One region of the Kitasatospora sp. NPDC059973 genome, then DNA from elsewhere that is predicted to be linked to it. Evidence: riboswitches for the same ligand, from Rfam matches in the RefSeq annotation. Region 1 holds a riboswitch; the other holds the start of a gene.

Region 1 (7,461 bases):
TTCGCCGCCCGTCGGCCGGGTCGGCCGGAAGTCACTCACTCGTACGGTGGAACCAACCGCGCCCGGGCGGCGTCCATCCGGTCGCATACGGGATTCTCGTTCCAAGGGCTGTTCGCATCGCGGCTCTTTCATGTCGTGCTCCACACCGTGCTCCATCCCCGCCACGCCGTCCGCCAAGCCCACCGGCCCGGAACGGGCCCGTGCGGCGTCTCCCCGGCCCCTGGCCGGCGGGGCCGGAGCGACCCGAGCGGTCACGGAAAGGAACGAGCGCCATGCGCGAGAACTCAAGGAGCCGGTCGACAGTCCGTTCCGTCCGGTTGGCCGCGGCCCTGGCCGCCGCCGTCGACCACCGCTGGCCGGTGGTGCCCGGCACGCTGCTGGTCGGCGGCCACTGTTCGTGCGGGGACGCGGACTGCTCCGTCCCCGGCGCCCACCCGCACGACCCGTCACTGCTGGCGGCCACCACCGACGCCCGGATGGTGCGGTGGTGGTGGGAGCGGCAGAGCCCGGACGCGCCGGTGCTCGCGGCGACCGGTGGGACGGTCTCGGCGGTCAGCCTGCCCGCGGCGGCCGGTGCCCGGGCGCTCGCCTACCTCGCCGCGCTGCGGCTCCCGCTCGGCCCGGTCCTGTCGATGCCCGGCCGCTACGCGATGCTCGTCGCCCCCTACTCACTGGAGGCGCTCGGCGAGATGCTCGCCCAACTTCCCTGGGTCCCGGGCTCGTTGCGCTACCACGGCTCGGGCGGCTTCCTGGCGCTGCCGCCGGGCGGCGGCTCGGGCGGCGGGGTGCGCTGGGTGCTGCCGCCGCGTCCGGCGGCCGACGGCGGTGTGTGGCTGCCCGAGGTCGGGCCGCTGCTGGGGGAGTTGGTCGAGGCGACGGTCCAGCTGGACAGCGGGCGCTCGGCGTACTGACGGGGCTTCCGCGCCTCGTCCGGCCCCTGTCGTTCGGCCCCCGTGGCCGGTGCGGCGGGGGCCGGTGCGTTCGTCGCGGCCGGGCCGGCGGGCCGATCGGCCGGGGTACTGATCGGGCACGGTCCACCCGTCGGAGCGGGCCGGGGCCGGAAAACAAAAGATCCGGCCGCTGGCGACGGGGGATGCACCAGCGACCGGACTCTTTAGACAGTAACAAGGATCCGCGCCCGCGCCAATTTCCAAGAGCCCCTGCCCGCCCGGAAATTGCGGTACCGGCGGCCAATGTGACGCGTATCACCCGGATCCGAGTCCCCTTTAGTTCAAAGTGACCTGACGGTTCACCAGGTTGGCGCGGGCCCGCCGCTCCTCGCCGGTCAGCGGCGCCGGGTCGGCCAGCGTCGCGGCGAGCCGCTCGGCGAACTCCGCGGCCGGCTTCTCGCAGTCGGTGGCGGTCATGGCGAGCGGCAGGTCCCAGACCGGGACGGTCAGGCCGTGCGCACGGAAGGAGCCGACCAGCCGGGTGTCCGGGCCGAGCGAGGACAGGTCGGCGGCGGTGAGCCGGGCCAGCGCGTCCAGCAGCTCCTCCTCCGGCACGGTCATCACCCAGCGCAGGTGGTTCTTGTCCGGGGTGCCGCACCAGTACGCGGAGTCCACGCCGGTGAGCTTCTCGGTCGGGATCGCCGAGGCGTTGGCGCGCTCCAGGGAGGCGGCCACCTCACCGGTGGCGGTCTCGGCGTCCTCCAGCCAGAACTCGAAGCCGGTGTGCACGGCGGGCGTGAACTCGGCCGTGGTGTCCAGCAGGTCCTGCAGGCGGCGGCCGCCCGGCACGGTCCGGCGGGCCGGCACGGGCGAGCCGGGCTCGGCGGCCAGCGCCAGCTCCAAGGCGTCCGCCAGGTCACGGCTCAGGTCGCCGGAGGCGGACTGGGTCTGCAGGCCGAGCAGGATCGAACCGTCCTGGCGGCGCAGCGCCGGCCAGGCCAGCGGCAGCACGGTGGCCAGGGTCACGGACGGGACGTCGCCGTTGGCGGCCTCGGCCACCCCGGGGGCCAGCGTCAGCGGCACGGTCGCGGCCGGGACCAGCTCGCGCAGCGCCACCCAGTCGGCCTCGCCGGACAGCCCCTCGAACGGGCGGTGCACCAGCTCCTGCACGGCGTGCGAGGCCTCCCGGCCGTGGCAGGCCTTGTACCGGCGGCCCGAACCGCAGGGGCAGTTCTCGCGGGCCCCGACCACGGGGATCTCGCCCGTGACGGCGGTGGTGGACTGGCTGCGCTGCGGCGCCTTCTTGGCGGCCTTCTTGCCCATGGTGCGGCTCTCCCGGTGGCGGTTTCGGTGTGCTCCGGGCAGCCTACTGACGTTCCCCCGGCCCGTGGGCACGCGCCGGGGCGGGGAGCACCCCGTGGGGGCGACGCCCGGACCGCCGTGGGCGGCGCCCCGCGGAGGCCCCACCGGGCCCCGCTCCGACGGCCGGGGGCGACGCTCAGGCGCTGCGGGCGTCACCGCCGGTGCGCCGGGCGTGCCGGGCCCGGGCGGGCAGGGCGGCCCAGACCGTGACCTCGCCGGGCGCGTCGCGCACGCCCCAGTCGCTGGACAGCTGGTCGACGATGCTCAGCCCGCGGCCGCCGCGCGAGGTCAGCGACGGACTGGCGGGGGACGGCCGGGTCTGCGCGCCGCCGTCCGTCACCTCCAGGGTGAGGACCCCATCCGCGTGCAGCTGCCAGCGGACCAGCACCCCGCCGTTGTCCTCGCCCTCGTCCGGGTGGGCCTGCGGCCGGGCCTGTCCCGCGTCCCGGCTCCTGGCGTGGACGGCCGGGCCGCCCGTCGCGGGAGCACCGGCCGGCCTGGCCGGCTCGGCCGGACCGGAGGGGACGCCGACGAGGATCTGGTCGACGATCTCGGCCCGGGCGCTGCGTCCGAGCACGGGCAGCGGGCCGAGCGGCCGTGCGTAACGACATGCATTGCTCAGCAGTTCGGAAAGGATCAGAACAGCATCATCGATGACCGGTTCCGGTATCTCCCGGTCACGTAGATCTCGACGCAGTCGGCGCCGTGCGACCCCGACACTCGATGGGCCGTGCGGCACTGCCATGGTCGATGAAGTCGGCACTTCACGCGCCACCATCAACGCCACCCCCGGACCTCCTTCAGCGTATGCCGAGGGATGGATGCCCCTTGGTAATGGGTCGGAAACGACCGTACGGCGATCCCGCGCGGACATTTCAAGCCGGGCGACACACGGTGCGCTGCAGGTGATTCCCCGCTCACCCTCTGTCGTGAGAACGCATGATTTCCGTCAGAAAACGGCGGATGAAGGTTTGAGCCCTACCCAAGCGATCGCGGTCCGCCGGGGCGGAAGTGCCGGGTGATTCCGGAGCGGGGCGCGCGGCCACCGGGTCTCAGGGGGCCGGAAATACCCGGAGAAACCCGTGGGGCGCGAGGGACGGCGTTCCGCGGCGGACCGGTTCAGCGACCGAGCTGGGCCAGGACCTCCGCCGGGCGGTTGGTGATGATCCCCGAGACCCCGAGCTCCAGGCAGAGCTCGACGTCGGCCGGCTCGTCCACGGTCCAGACGTGCACCTGGTGGCCGAGCTCCCGCAGCCGGGTCACCAACCGGGGCCGGGCCCGCACCAGGTCGATGCCCGGGCCGGCGATCCCGGCCCCGCCGGGCAGCGAGGCGCCCGGGCGCAGCCGGCCCTGCAGGGGCAGCGTCCGCTCGAACAGGAAGACCCGCGGGTACTCCGGCGCGGCGGCGGCCACCCTGGTCAGCGCCAGCGAGGAGAAGCTCATGATCCGGGCCTGCGGGCGGTCGCCCTCCGGCGCCCCGCCGATCTTGAACCGGTCGAGCATCCGCAGCAGCTCGGACTCCACCCGGCCCCGGAAACGGACCGGGTGCTTGGTCTCGATCGCCAGGTCCACCGGCCGCCCGCAGTCGGTGACCAGCTCCAGCAGGCTCTCCAGCCGCAGGACGCCGCGCAGGTCCGGGTCCGCGCTCGGCTCGCCCGTCTTCCAGGCGCCGAAGTCGTGCGCCTCCAGCTCGGCCAGCGTCATCGAGGAGACCGTGCCGCGGCCGTCCGAGACCCGGCCGATCCGGCGGTCGTGCACGCAGACCAGATGCCCGTCGGCCGTCACCCGGACGTCGCACTCGACCGCGTCCGCGCCCTCGTCGAGCGCCCGGCGGTAGGCCGCGAGCGTGTGCTCGGGCAGGGCGTGCGAGGAACCGCGGTGGGCGATCACCTGGACGGGCCGCGCGGTGCGCGCCGCCGCCGGGGAGAGGTCAGGGCTGGTCACGCCGTCCACGATAGGCGGCGGAAGTGACACCCGGGCGAAGACGGCCCCAACCTGCGGGGCCGTCTTCGCCCGCGCGCCTCGTCGTCCGGCCCTCCCGGCGCGCTGCCGCGGGCCCGGGTCGGGCCTCGGGCCTCTCGGGCGTCAGGCGGCGGGGGTCCGGCGGGTGAGCGGGGTGAGCGCCCAGGTGACCAGGGCCGGCACCAGGAAGCCGAACAGGGACGCCGAGGTCCACTCCTGGGGCGTGAAGTGCAGGGCCTCCTGCACGGAGGTCCAGAAGTCCGTCCACCAGCCGGCGATCGCGGTCGGCGCGATCAGCTGGTAGACGGCGAAGCCGAGCGCCCAGGGCAGCAGCATCAGCCAGCGGGACGGGGCGTCGGCGGCGAGGTTCCAGCCGCGCCGGCCGGCGCCGAGGAAGTAGTCGACCGCCAGCACCGCGAACATCGGCACGAACACCGAGCCGATCAGACCGAGGAAGGCGTAGTAGGAGTCGGTGAACTCGGTGATCTGCAGCGCCAGCACGGTGATCAGCAGGCCGGTGGCGCCGGTCAGCACCCGGCGGTCCACCTTCGGCAGCAGGTTGTGGACCGACATCGCGGTCGAGTAGACGTTGGCGAAGGACTGGTCGGTCTCGCGCAGCACCAGCACCAGCAGGAAGAACCAGCCGGCCCAGACGCCCAGGAACGAGTCGAAGATCCGGGAGGCGTCGCCGTCGGCCTGCAGCAGCGCGAACAGGCCGAGCACGTAGCACCAGACCTGGGCGACGGTGTAGCCGGAGAAGCTGCCCCAGAACGCGGAGCGGGCGGTGCGGGAGTGCCGGGTGTAGTCGGCGGCCAGCGGGACGAAGGAGATCGACACCGCGATCATCGCGTCGGTGGCCCGGAGGAAGCCGTGCCAGTTGCCCGCGCCCGGGTCGGACACGCCGCCCCGGCCCAGCTGGACGGTGAAGTAGACCATCGCCACCGCGACCGCCGCCGCGACGAAGCGGCGCAGCACCGCGATCGCGCCGAGCGGCCAGATGGTCAGCGCGGTGGTCACCGCGCCCGCCAGGACGACGAAGAGCCAGCGGTAGCCGTCGGTGTGCGCCACCGTCTGCGCGCCCATCGCGATGACCAGCAGCTCGTACACGCCCCAGCCGACGCACTGGACGATGTTCAGCACCGTCGGCACGTAGGAGAGCTTCGTCCCGAACAGTCCGCGCAGGTTGGCCATCGCCGGCGCGCCGGTCCGGGCCCCGATCAGCGCGGCGACGCCGAGCATCGCGGTGCCGACCACGGTGCCGACCACGATCGCGGTGACGGCGGCGGCCAGCGACAGCTCGCTGCCGGGTGCGCCGAGCACGGTGGCGGCGGTGGTGAAGCCGATCAGGCTGACGCCGAGGTTCATCCAGAGCGCGAAGTGGTCCCGGAAGCGGAGCGTGCGCGGCGGCTCGGTGTCGAGGACGAACGGGGCCTCGACCCGGTCCGCCCGGTCCGGACGGTCCAGGACGGCGGTGCCCGCTCCGGTGGAACCGGCCGCCCCGCCGGTGGCGTCGCAGGGATCGGTCGCGGACGATTCGGGGAAACCCTTGGACGCGGGCGCGCCCGAAGAAGAGGATGGCGAAGCAGGCGGCATGGCCGATACTCCCTACGCCGGCATTACCCGGACAGGTTCCGGCGGTCTGCGCCCCCTCGACGGTCCGTCCACGGAGCTCGTGGCGTACGGTCGACCGGCGCACTCTCAGCCTGGTGGGTCCAAGCTCCCGCGTGTCAGTTTGGAGCGACAGGCTAACCGGCGCGGGAGTGAACGCCAAGGCCAGGCGTCCGGCGGTCCGCATCGCGGGACGCCGCGGGGCGGCCTCGCACGGGGTGCCGGGGGGCCGCCGCGGGGGCCTGCGTGGGGGCCGTTGTCGGGCCGGGCTAAGGATTCTTATGACTTCTTCAGAGGGGTCCTTACGGCAATCGAATCGAGTGTGCGAAAAACTATGGTTGTTGGTCCTGTCAGCTATGGAGGTCGTCCGTGAGCACCGAGCGCGAGGTTGGGCCCACCGGGCCACAGGGGGAGCAGCCCTCCGACGGCCAGGGGGTAGTGGGTCCCGCTCCTGACGGTCGGGCGCAGGTGGCGCCCGGTCCCGTCCAGGCGGCGCCCGAGGCGGACCGGACCGTGACGGACACCGTCGCCGGGGCGCCCGCCGCTCCGGCCGCGCCCGCGTCCGGCGGGTTCACGCCGACGCTGGCGTTCAGCAAGGTCGGCGCCCCGGACCCGGCGCCCGCCGTGCCCGCCGAGCCGGTGGCGGCTCCGGCCGCCGAGGCCGGGTACATCGACGCACCTCCGCCCGTCCTGCCGCCGGCCCCGGCCGCGCCGGCCGCGCCGGTGGCCGCACCGGTCACCAACCCGTACGCCACACCGGGCGCCCCGGTCGCGGCGGCGTCCCACGACCCGTACGGAGCGCCGGCCGCGCCGGCGCCGCACCACCCGTTCGGCGCCGGCCAGCCGCTCGGCGGCTGGGGCGGCCACGAGGTCCCGCCCGGTGGCCCCGCCGCCCCCGGTGGCCCCGCCGCCCCCGGCGGCCCGGGCTACCCCGGCGGGCCGCTCGGCTACCCGGCCGAGTACCCCGGCACCCCCGGGCCCGGCGGCCCGCGCAAGAAGCGCGGCGGCCTGATCGCGCTGATCGCCGCCGTCGCCCTGGTCGCCGGTGTGGCGGGCGGGGCGCTCGGCGTCGCCGTCGCGGACCGCAACGACAACGGCATCAGCGCCGCGGACGACCACCGGAGCACCACCGTCCAGGCCAGCACCCAGAAGAACGAGCCCGCCCCCGGCTCGGTGGCCGGCATCGCGCAGAAGGCGCTGCCCAGCGTCGTCACGATCAAGGCGCAGGGCAACGGCGAGTCCGGCACCGGTACCGGTTTCGTCTTCGACACCGAGGGCCACATCCTCACCAACAACCACGTCGTCGCGCCCGCCTCCAACGGCGGCAAACTGACCGTCAAGTTCGCCGACGGCACCTCCTACAGCGCCTCGGTACTCGGCCGCGCCGAGGGCTACGACGTCGCCGTGGTGAAGCTCGACAACCCGCCCAAGGACAAGCTGACGCCGCTTCCGCTGGCCGACTCCGACAAGGTCAACGTCGGTGACTCCACGATCGCCATCGGCGCGCCGTACGGCCTGGAGTCCACCGTCACCACCGGCATCATCAGCGCCAAGGACCGCCCGGTCGCCTCCGGCGACGAGACCGGCGCGCAGTCCTCGTACATGAACGCGCTGCAGACCGACGCCTCCATCAACCCCG
Region 2 (7,461 bases), on a different contig from region 1:
CACTCACGTCACCAGACTGCCACCTCCGGGGCCCGCCGCGCACCAACCGGCCCCGCGGACTACCCGGCGACGGCCGACTTCAGGGCCACCGCCGGGTCCGCCGCGCGCACCGGATCGAGCACCGCGGCGCGCTCGACCAGCCGGCGGCCCTGGGTGAGATCGCGCGGGCGGTCCACCGTCAGCAGGGCCCGCAGCACGCCGTCCCGCAGCCAGAGCACCGCCCAGGACGGGTCCTGCGGGGAGCCGCGCCAGAGCAGTTCGTCACCCTCGCCGTGCCGCCCGGCGTACTGCACCGTCCGGCCGAACTGCTCCGACCAGAAGTACGGCACCGGGTCGTACGCCACCTCCGCGCCGAGCACGGCGGCGGCCGCCGCCGCACCGGACTGCAGCGCGTGGTCCCAGTGCTGGACGGTCAGCCGGGCGCCGGCGCGGGCCGACGGGTAGCTCACGCAGTCACCGGCCGCGTGGACGCCGGGCAGCGTGGTGCGCAGCCGCTCGTCGACCAGGATCGCGCCGGCGGCGTCCAGCGCGACCCCGGAGCCGGCCAGCCAGCCGGTCGCCGGGCGGGCGCCGATGCCGACCACCACCTCGTCGGCGGGCAGGTGCGAGCCGTCCGCCAGCAGCACCGCGCCGGGCTCGACCGCCGCGACGCCCACCCCGCAGCGCAGCTCCACGCCGGCCTCGGCGTACCAGGCCGCCATCGCCCGGCCGATCACGGCCGGCAGCGCGCCGGGCACGGGCGCCCGGCCCGCCTCGACGACGGTGACCTCGCAGCCGGCCGCCCGGGCGGCGGTGGCCACCTCGGCGCCGATCCAGCCCGCGCCCACCAGGACCAGGCGCAGGCCGGGCCGGAGCAGGGCGCGCAGCGCCAGCGCGTCGTCCAGGGTGTGCAGCAGGTGGGCGCGCTCGGCGCCGGGCAGGGCGCGCGGGGCGGCGCCGGTGGCGATCACCAGGGCGTCGTACGGCAGGTCGCCGCCGTCGGTGCGCAGCACGCCGGGGGTGAGGCCGGTGGCGCGGCGGCCGGTGAGCAGTTCGACGCCGAGCTGCGCGAGGTCGAGGTCGAGCGGGGTGGCGTCGGCCTTGCCGAGCAGCACCTCCTTGGAGAGCGGCGGCCGGTCGTACGGGGTGTGCGGCTCCTCGCCGACCACCACGATCCGCCCCCGCCAGCCGCCCTGCCGCAGGCCCGCGGCGCAGTGCGCCCCGGCCAGCCCGGCCCCCACCACGACCACCTGATCCGTCCCGCTCAGCTCTGCCACGCCCGTCACTGTACTGGCGGGCGCCCGGGGCACCAGAGGGCCTCGGGCGCCCCGCGTCCGCCCCTCGTACGCGCCTTCGGTGGCGGCGACCCCCGGAGTTATGGTGGGGGCACCATCACGGGAGCCCGGCGGACCGGGCTGAGAGGCGGGCTTGCACGGCCTGCGACCGTCCGAACCTGATCCGGGTCATACCGGCGAAGGGAGAGCAGCGACTTTGACACGCTTGGCAGCAGGTACCCATGCCCACGTGCTGGTCGTCGGCGGCGGCATCATCGGCCTCGCCGTCGCCTGGCGGGCGGCCCGGCGCGGACTGACGGACATCGCGGTGGTCGACCCCGACCCGGGCGGCGGGGCCGCCCGGGTGGCCGCGGGCATGCTGGCCCCCGTCACCGAACTCCAGTACGGCGAGGAGCCGTTGCTGCGCCTCGGGATGGCTTCCAACGAGCGGTACGCGGCCTTCGCCGACGAGCTCACCGAGGCCTCCGGCGGCCGGGACACCGGCTACCGCCGGTGCGGCGCCGTCGCCGTCGCCCTCGACTCCGACGACCGCGAGGAGCTGCGCGAGCTGCACGCCTTCCACGGGCGGCTCGGCCTCGACTCGCAGTGGCTGACCGGCCGGGAGGCCCGCAAGCTGGAGCCGATGCTCGCCCCCGGCGTCCGCGGCGGCCTGCACGTCACCGACGACCACCAGGTGGACGGCCGCCGGCTGGCCGCGGCGCTGGTCCTCGCCTGCGAGCGGGCCGACGTGCGGCTGCACCGCACCGAGGCCACCGAGCTGCTGCTCGAGGGCGACCGGGCCGTCGGCGTCCGGCTGGGCACCGGGGAGACCCTGACCGCCGACCGGGTCGTGCTCGCCGCCGGCTCCCGCAGCCATCTGCTGCCCGGCCTGCCCGCCGGTGTGCTGCCGGCGATCCGCCCGGTGAAGGGCCAGATCCTGCGGCTGCGGATCCCGCCGGCCTACCGGCCGTTCCTCTCCCGCAACGTCCGCGCGGTGGTGCGCGGCCAGCACCTCTACCTGGTGCCGCGCGAGGACGGCGAGCTGGTGATCGGCGCCACCAGCGAGGAGCAGGGCTACGACACCACCGTCACCGCCGGCGGGGTGTACGAGCTGCTGCGCGACGCCCACGAGCTGGTCCCCGGCATCACCGAGCTGCCGCTGGTGGAGACCTCCGCCGGGCTGCGGCCGGGCTCGCCGGACAACGCGCCGCTGCTCGGGCCGACCGCCCTGCCCGGCCTGGTCGCCGCCACCGGCCACTACCGCAACGGCGTGCTGCTCACCCCGGTGACGGCCGACCTGCTCGCCGAGTACCTGGTCACCGGCACGACGCCCGCGCTCGCCGAGCCGTTCTCCCCCACCCGCTTCACCACGAAGGTCCCCGCATGAGCGAGATCGAACTCACCGTCAACGGCGAGCCCCGCCGGGTGCCCGCCGCCACCACCCTGGCCGAGGTGGTGACCACCCTCAGCCGGGCCAACTCCGGCGTCGCCGCCGCCCTCAACGAGGCCGTGGTGCCGCGCGGCTCGTGGCCGCTGACGCGACTGGCCGCGGGCGACCGGGTCGAGATCCTCACCGCCGTCCAGGGAGGCTGACCATGGCCGACGACGTGTTCACCATCGCCGGGACGGCCTTCGGCTCACGCCTGATCATGGGCACCGGCGGCGCCCCCAGCCTGGACGTCCTGGAACAGGCGCTGCGGGTCTCCGGCACCGAGCTGACCACCGTGGCGATGCGCCGGGTCGACGCCACCACCCAGGGCTCCGTCCTGGACGTGCTGACCCGCAACGGCATCCGCGTGCTGCCCAACACCGCCGGCTGCTTCACCGCCGGCGAGGCCGTGCTGACGGCCCGGCTGGCCCGTGAGGCGCTCGGCACCGACTGGGTGAAGCTGGAGGTGATCGCCGACGAGCGGACCCTGCTGCCCGACCCGATCGAGCTGCTGGACGCGGCCGAGACACTGGTCGACGACGGCTTCACCGTCCTGCCCTACACCAACGACGACCCGGTGCTGGCCCGGAAGCTGGAGGACGTCGGCTGTGCGGCGATCATGCCGCTGGGCTCGCCGATCGGCTCCGGTCTGGGCATCCGCAACCCGCACAACTTCCAGTTGATCGTGGAGAGCGCGACCGTCCCGGTGATCCTGGACGCGGGCGCCGGCACCGCCTCGGACGTGGCCCTGGCGATGGAGCTGGGCTGCGCCGCGGTGATGCTCGCCTCGGCGGTGACCCGGGCCCAGGAGCCGGTACTGATGGCCGACGCGATGCGGCACGCCGTGGAGGCCGGCCGGCTCGCCCACCGGGCGGGCCGGATCCCGCGCCGCTTCCACGCCGAGGCCTCCTCGGCGATGGCCGGCCGGGCCGCGCTGGACACCCGCGAGCGCCCGGCGTTCTAGGCGGTGTCACAAGCCGGGCACAGAGCGCCCCGGGAGCGGTGTCTCCCGGGGCCGGTGCCGGGCGCCCCCACTACACTCGCCGGGTGGACATGGCACTGGACGACCCGCTGATCGGTACCCTGCTCGACGGCCGGTACCGGGTCGAGCAGCGCATCGCGGCCGGCGGGATGTCCACCGTCTACCGGGGCACCGACACCCGGCTCGACCGGGTCGTGGCGGTCAAGGTGATGCACCCCTCGCTCGCCGGCGACGAGGACTTCACCGGCCGGTTCATCCGCGAGGCCAAGGCGGTCGCCCGGCTCGCGCACCCCAACGTCGTCAACGTCTTCGACCAGGGCGCGGACGGCGCCCACGTGTTCCTCGCGATGGAGTACGTGCCCGGCCGGACCTTGCGCGACCTGCTGCGCGACCGGGGCGCGCTCTCCATCCGGGCCGCCCTGGACGTCCTGGAGCCGGTGCTCGCCGCGCTCGGCGCCGCCCACCGGGCCGGTCTCGTCCACCGCGACGTCAAGCCCGAGAACGTGCTGATCACCGACGGCGGCCTGGTGAAGGTCGCCGACTTCGGCCTGGTCCGGCTGCTGAACGCCGCCGACGGCGCGGCGAGCTCCGGCACCGCGACCACCGGCACCGTCCTCGGCACCGTCTCCTACCTGGCCCCCGAACAGATCCGCCCCGGCGCCGGGACCGACCAGCGGGTGGACGTCTACGCCGCCGGCATCCTGCTCTACGAGCTGCTCACCGGCCACCGTCCGCACACCGGCGAGAACCCCGTCCAGGTCATGTACCGCCACCTGCACGAGGACGTCCCGGCGCCCTCGCTGACCGTGCCGGGCGTCGGTCCCGAGCTGGACGCGATAGTCGCCGCGGCCTGCGCGCGCGACCCGCGGGACCGCCCGTACGACGCGGTCGAGCTGCTGGCCGCCCTGCAACGGGTCCGCCGCGCGCTCACCCCCGCCCAGCTCGACGCCGAGCCCCCGGCCTCCACCCGGCCGAGCCCGCGGTACCCCACCAACGAGCCGACCTCGGTGATCCGGCCGGCCGTGGTCGCGCCCCCGGTCGAGCGCACCAGCGTGCTGGACGTGCCGCCGGAGGTGATGGAGCAGCTGCTCACCGAACCGCGCCCGTACGACGAGCCCGCGCCGGTGCGCACCCGGCGCCGCCCCGGCCCGTGGCGCCGGCTCCCGCGCAAGCCGCTGATCTGGACCTCCGTCCTGGCCGCGCTGGTGCTGCTGGTCGGCGGCACCACGTACGCGCTCTCCGGCGCGCTGTACACGTCGGTACCGGGCGTGATCGGCAAGGACCGCGGCGAGGCGCAGCGGATCCTCGACGGCGCCGGGATGCACGGGCGGTTCACCGAGGTGTACAGCGAGAGCGTCCCGGCCGGTCAGGTGATCTCCACCGACCCCGGCGTCGGGGCGCGGGCGCGCAAGAGCGACGCGGTCGGGGTCACCGTCTCCCGGGGGCCGAAGCGGATCGCCGTGCCCGAGCTGGTCGGCCGGCCCGCCGAGCAGGCCGCCGCCGCCCTGAGCGGCGTCCAGCTGGCGCGCGGCGGCGTCACCGAGACGTACAACGACACCGTGCCGGAGGGCTCGGTGATCAGCAGCTCGCCGGTGGCCGGCCAGCAGGTGCCGGAGAACACCCCGGTCTCGCTGGTGGTCAGCAAGGGCATGGTGGCCGTCCCGGACGTCACCGGGATGTCCAAGGACGACGCCGCCAAGGCACTGCAGGCCGCCGGGTTCGCCATGCAGAGCAGCGGGGTCAACCTGTTCGGCACCGGCAAGGTCTCCAGCCAGTCCCCGGCCCCGGGCGAGCGCCGCCCGCAGCGCACCGTGGTCACGGTCAACTTCCCGTTCATCTAAGGATTTTGCCCAGCCTTGGGGTCACGCGACGTAGCGTGGAACCAGGCCTGCCCGGCCCCGCCTGCCACGGCCAGGAGGGCTGCGGCGCCGGGATCTCCGGACGGGGCTGCGCGGCGGCCGGTACCCGAGGATGTGGTCGTCATGGGCGGACCCGCCGTCGACGGCTTGAGGGAGCGTGTACGGGGCGCGGTGATCACGCCCGCCGACGAGGGCTACGAGCAGGCCCGCCGGGTCTACAACGGCACGGTGGACCGCCGGCCGGCGGCGGTCGTCCGGGTGGCCAACGCCGGGGACGTGATGGCCGCCGTCGACTTCGCCCGGGAGAGCGGCCTGGAGCTCGCGGTGCGCGGCGGCGCCCACAGCGCGCCCGGCTACGGGACCTGCGACGGCGGCCTGGTGATCGACTTCTCCGACCGGCACGGCGTCCGGATCGACCCGGTGGGCCGGACGGCGCGCTGCGAGGGCGGCGTCACCTGGGGCGACCTCAACGACGCCGGGTACGCCTTCGGGCTCGGGGTGACCGGCGGGATCATCTCCACCACCGGCATCGCCGGGCTGACCCTCAACGGCGGCTTCGGCCACCTCGCCCGGGGGCTGGGGCTGAGCTGCGACAACCTGGTCTCGGCCGATGTGGTCACCGCGGACGGGCGGTTCCGGACGGTGAGCGAGGAGCAGGAGCCGGACCTCCTCTGGGCGCTGCGCGGCGGTGGCGGCAACTTCGGCGTGGTGACGTCCTTCGAGTACCGGCTGAGCCCGGTCAAGGACGTGGTCGCCGGGCCGTTCGTCTACGAGCTGGAGCACGCGGCCGAGGTGCTGCGGTTCTACCGCGAGTACGTCCGGGAGGCCCCCGAGGAGCTGGGCATCTTCCCCGGCTTCCACGTCGCGCCGCCGCTGCCGTTCCTCCCCGAGGACCGGGTCGGCGACTCCTTCATCCTGCTGGTGCCGTGCTGGTCCGGGCCGCCGGAGCGGGCCGAGGCGGTGCTGGCCCCGCTGCGGGACGCCGCGCCGGTGGTCGCCGAGGGCGTGGACACGGTGCCGTACCCGGCCTTCGCCGCCGCCTTCGACCCGCTGCTGCCGCCCGGCCTGCGGCAGTACTGGAAGGGCGCCTTCGCGACCGAGCTGACGGACGCGGCGATCGCCGCGCACACCGAGCACGGCCCACGGGTGCCGACGGTCCACTCGGCGGTGCACATCTACCCGATCAACGGCGCCTGCCACCGGGTGCCCGCCGACGCGACGGCCTTCGCGCACCGGGAGGCGACCTTCGCCACCGTGATCCTCGCGGCCTGGACCGACCCGGCCGACGACGCGGCCGACACCGCCTGGGTGCGCGGCTACTACGACGCGCTCGCCCCGCACTCCGACGAGGGCGGCTACATCGGCTTCATGGACCACGACGACCAGCACCGGATCGAGGCCAACTACCGGGGCAACTACGCCCGTCTGACCGAACTGAAGCGGCGGTACGACCCGGGCAACCTGTTCCGGCTGAACCAGAACATCCGGCCCTGAGGGGCCGCTACCGCAGCGGCCCGTCGCCCGGCTCCTCCTGGTAGGAGTAGCGCTGCTCCCGCCACGGGTCGGCCAGGTTGTGGTACCCGCGCTCCTCCCAGAAGCCGCGCCGGTCCGCCCGCATGTACTCCACCGCCCGCACCCACTTGGGCCCCTTCCAGGCGTAGAGGTGCGGGATGACCAGCCGGACGGGGAAGCCGTGCTCGGCGGTGAGCGGCTCGCCGTTGCGGTGGGTGGCGAAGAGCGTCCCGGGGTCGGCGAAGTCGGCCAGCCGGAGGTTGGCGCTGTAGCCGTACTCGGCCCAGACCATCACATGGGTGACACCGGGCGCCGGAGGCACCCGGGCCAGCACTTCGGAGGCCGACACGCCGGTCCACTCGCTGCCGAGCACGGAGAACTTGGTCACGCAGTGGAAGTCGGCGCGGACGGTCGCCCGGGGCAGGT

The links. A riboswitch is a leader RNA that binds a small molecule or an ion and turns the genes downstream of it on or off. The one in region 1 is predicted to bind thiamine pyrophosphate.
Region 2: linked by a shared signal. The riboswitch ahead of thiO (glycine oxidase ThiO) and the one ahead of ACFWA9_RS18155 (purine-cytosine permease family protein) in region 1 are both predicted to bind thiamine pyrophosphate.

Annotation. Positions count from the first base shown of each region.
Region 1 covers NZ_JBHWUI010000060.1:15,329-22,789, reverse strand. Annotated here, with positions in the region: gene ACFWA9_RS18175 (bifunctional DNA primase/polymerase) at 273-911, shown strand; gene ACFWA9_RS18170 (DUF5926 family protein) at 1,227-2,213, opposite strand; gene ACFWA9_RS18165 (hypothetical protein) at 2,389-2,829, opposite strand; gene ACFWA9_RS18160 (glycerophosphodiester phosphodiesterase family protein) at 3,372-4,196, opposite strand; gene ACFWA9_RS18155 (purine-cytosine permease family protein) at 4,338-5,807, opposite strand; TPP riboswitch at 5,800-5,948, opposite strand; gene ACFWA9_RS18150 (S1C family serine protease) at 6,336-7,461, shown strand, end outside.
Region 2 covers NZ_JBHWUI010000007.1:81,825-89,285, forward strand. Annotated here, with positions in the region: gene ACFWA9_RS03715 (Rv2175c family DNA-binding protein) at 1-7, opposite strand, end outside; gene ACFWA9_RS03720 (NAD(P)/FAD-dependent oxidoreductase) at 60-1,265, opposite strand; TPP riboswitch at 1,364-1,476, shown strand; gene thiO (glycine oxidase ThiO) at 1,480-2,640, shown strand; gene thiS (sulfur carrier protein ThiS) at 2,637-2,846, shown strand; gene ACFWA9_RS03735 (thiazole synthase) at 2,849-3,646, shown strand; gene pknB (Stk1 family PASTA domain-containing Ser/Thr kinase) at 3,736-5,505, shown strand; gene ACFWA9_RS03745 (FAD-binding oxidoreductase) at 5,647-7,017, shown strand; gene ACFWA9_RS03750 (molybdopterin-dependent oxidoreductase) at 7,025-7,461, opposite strand, start outside.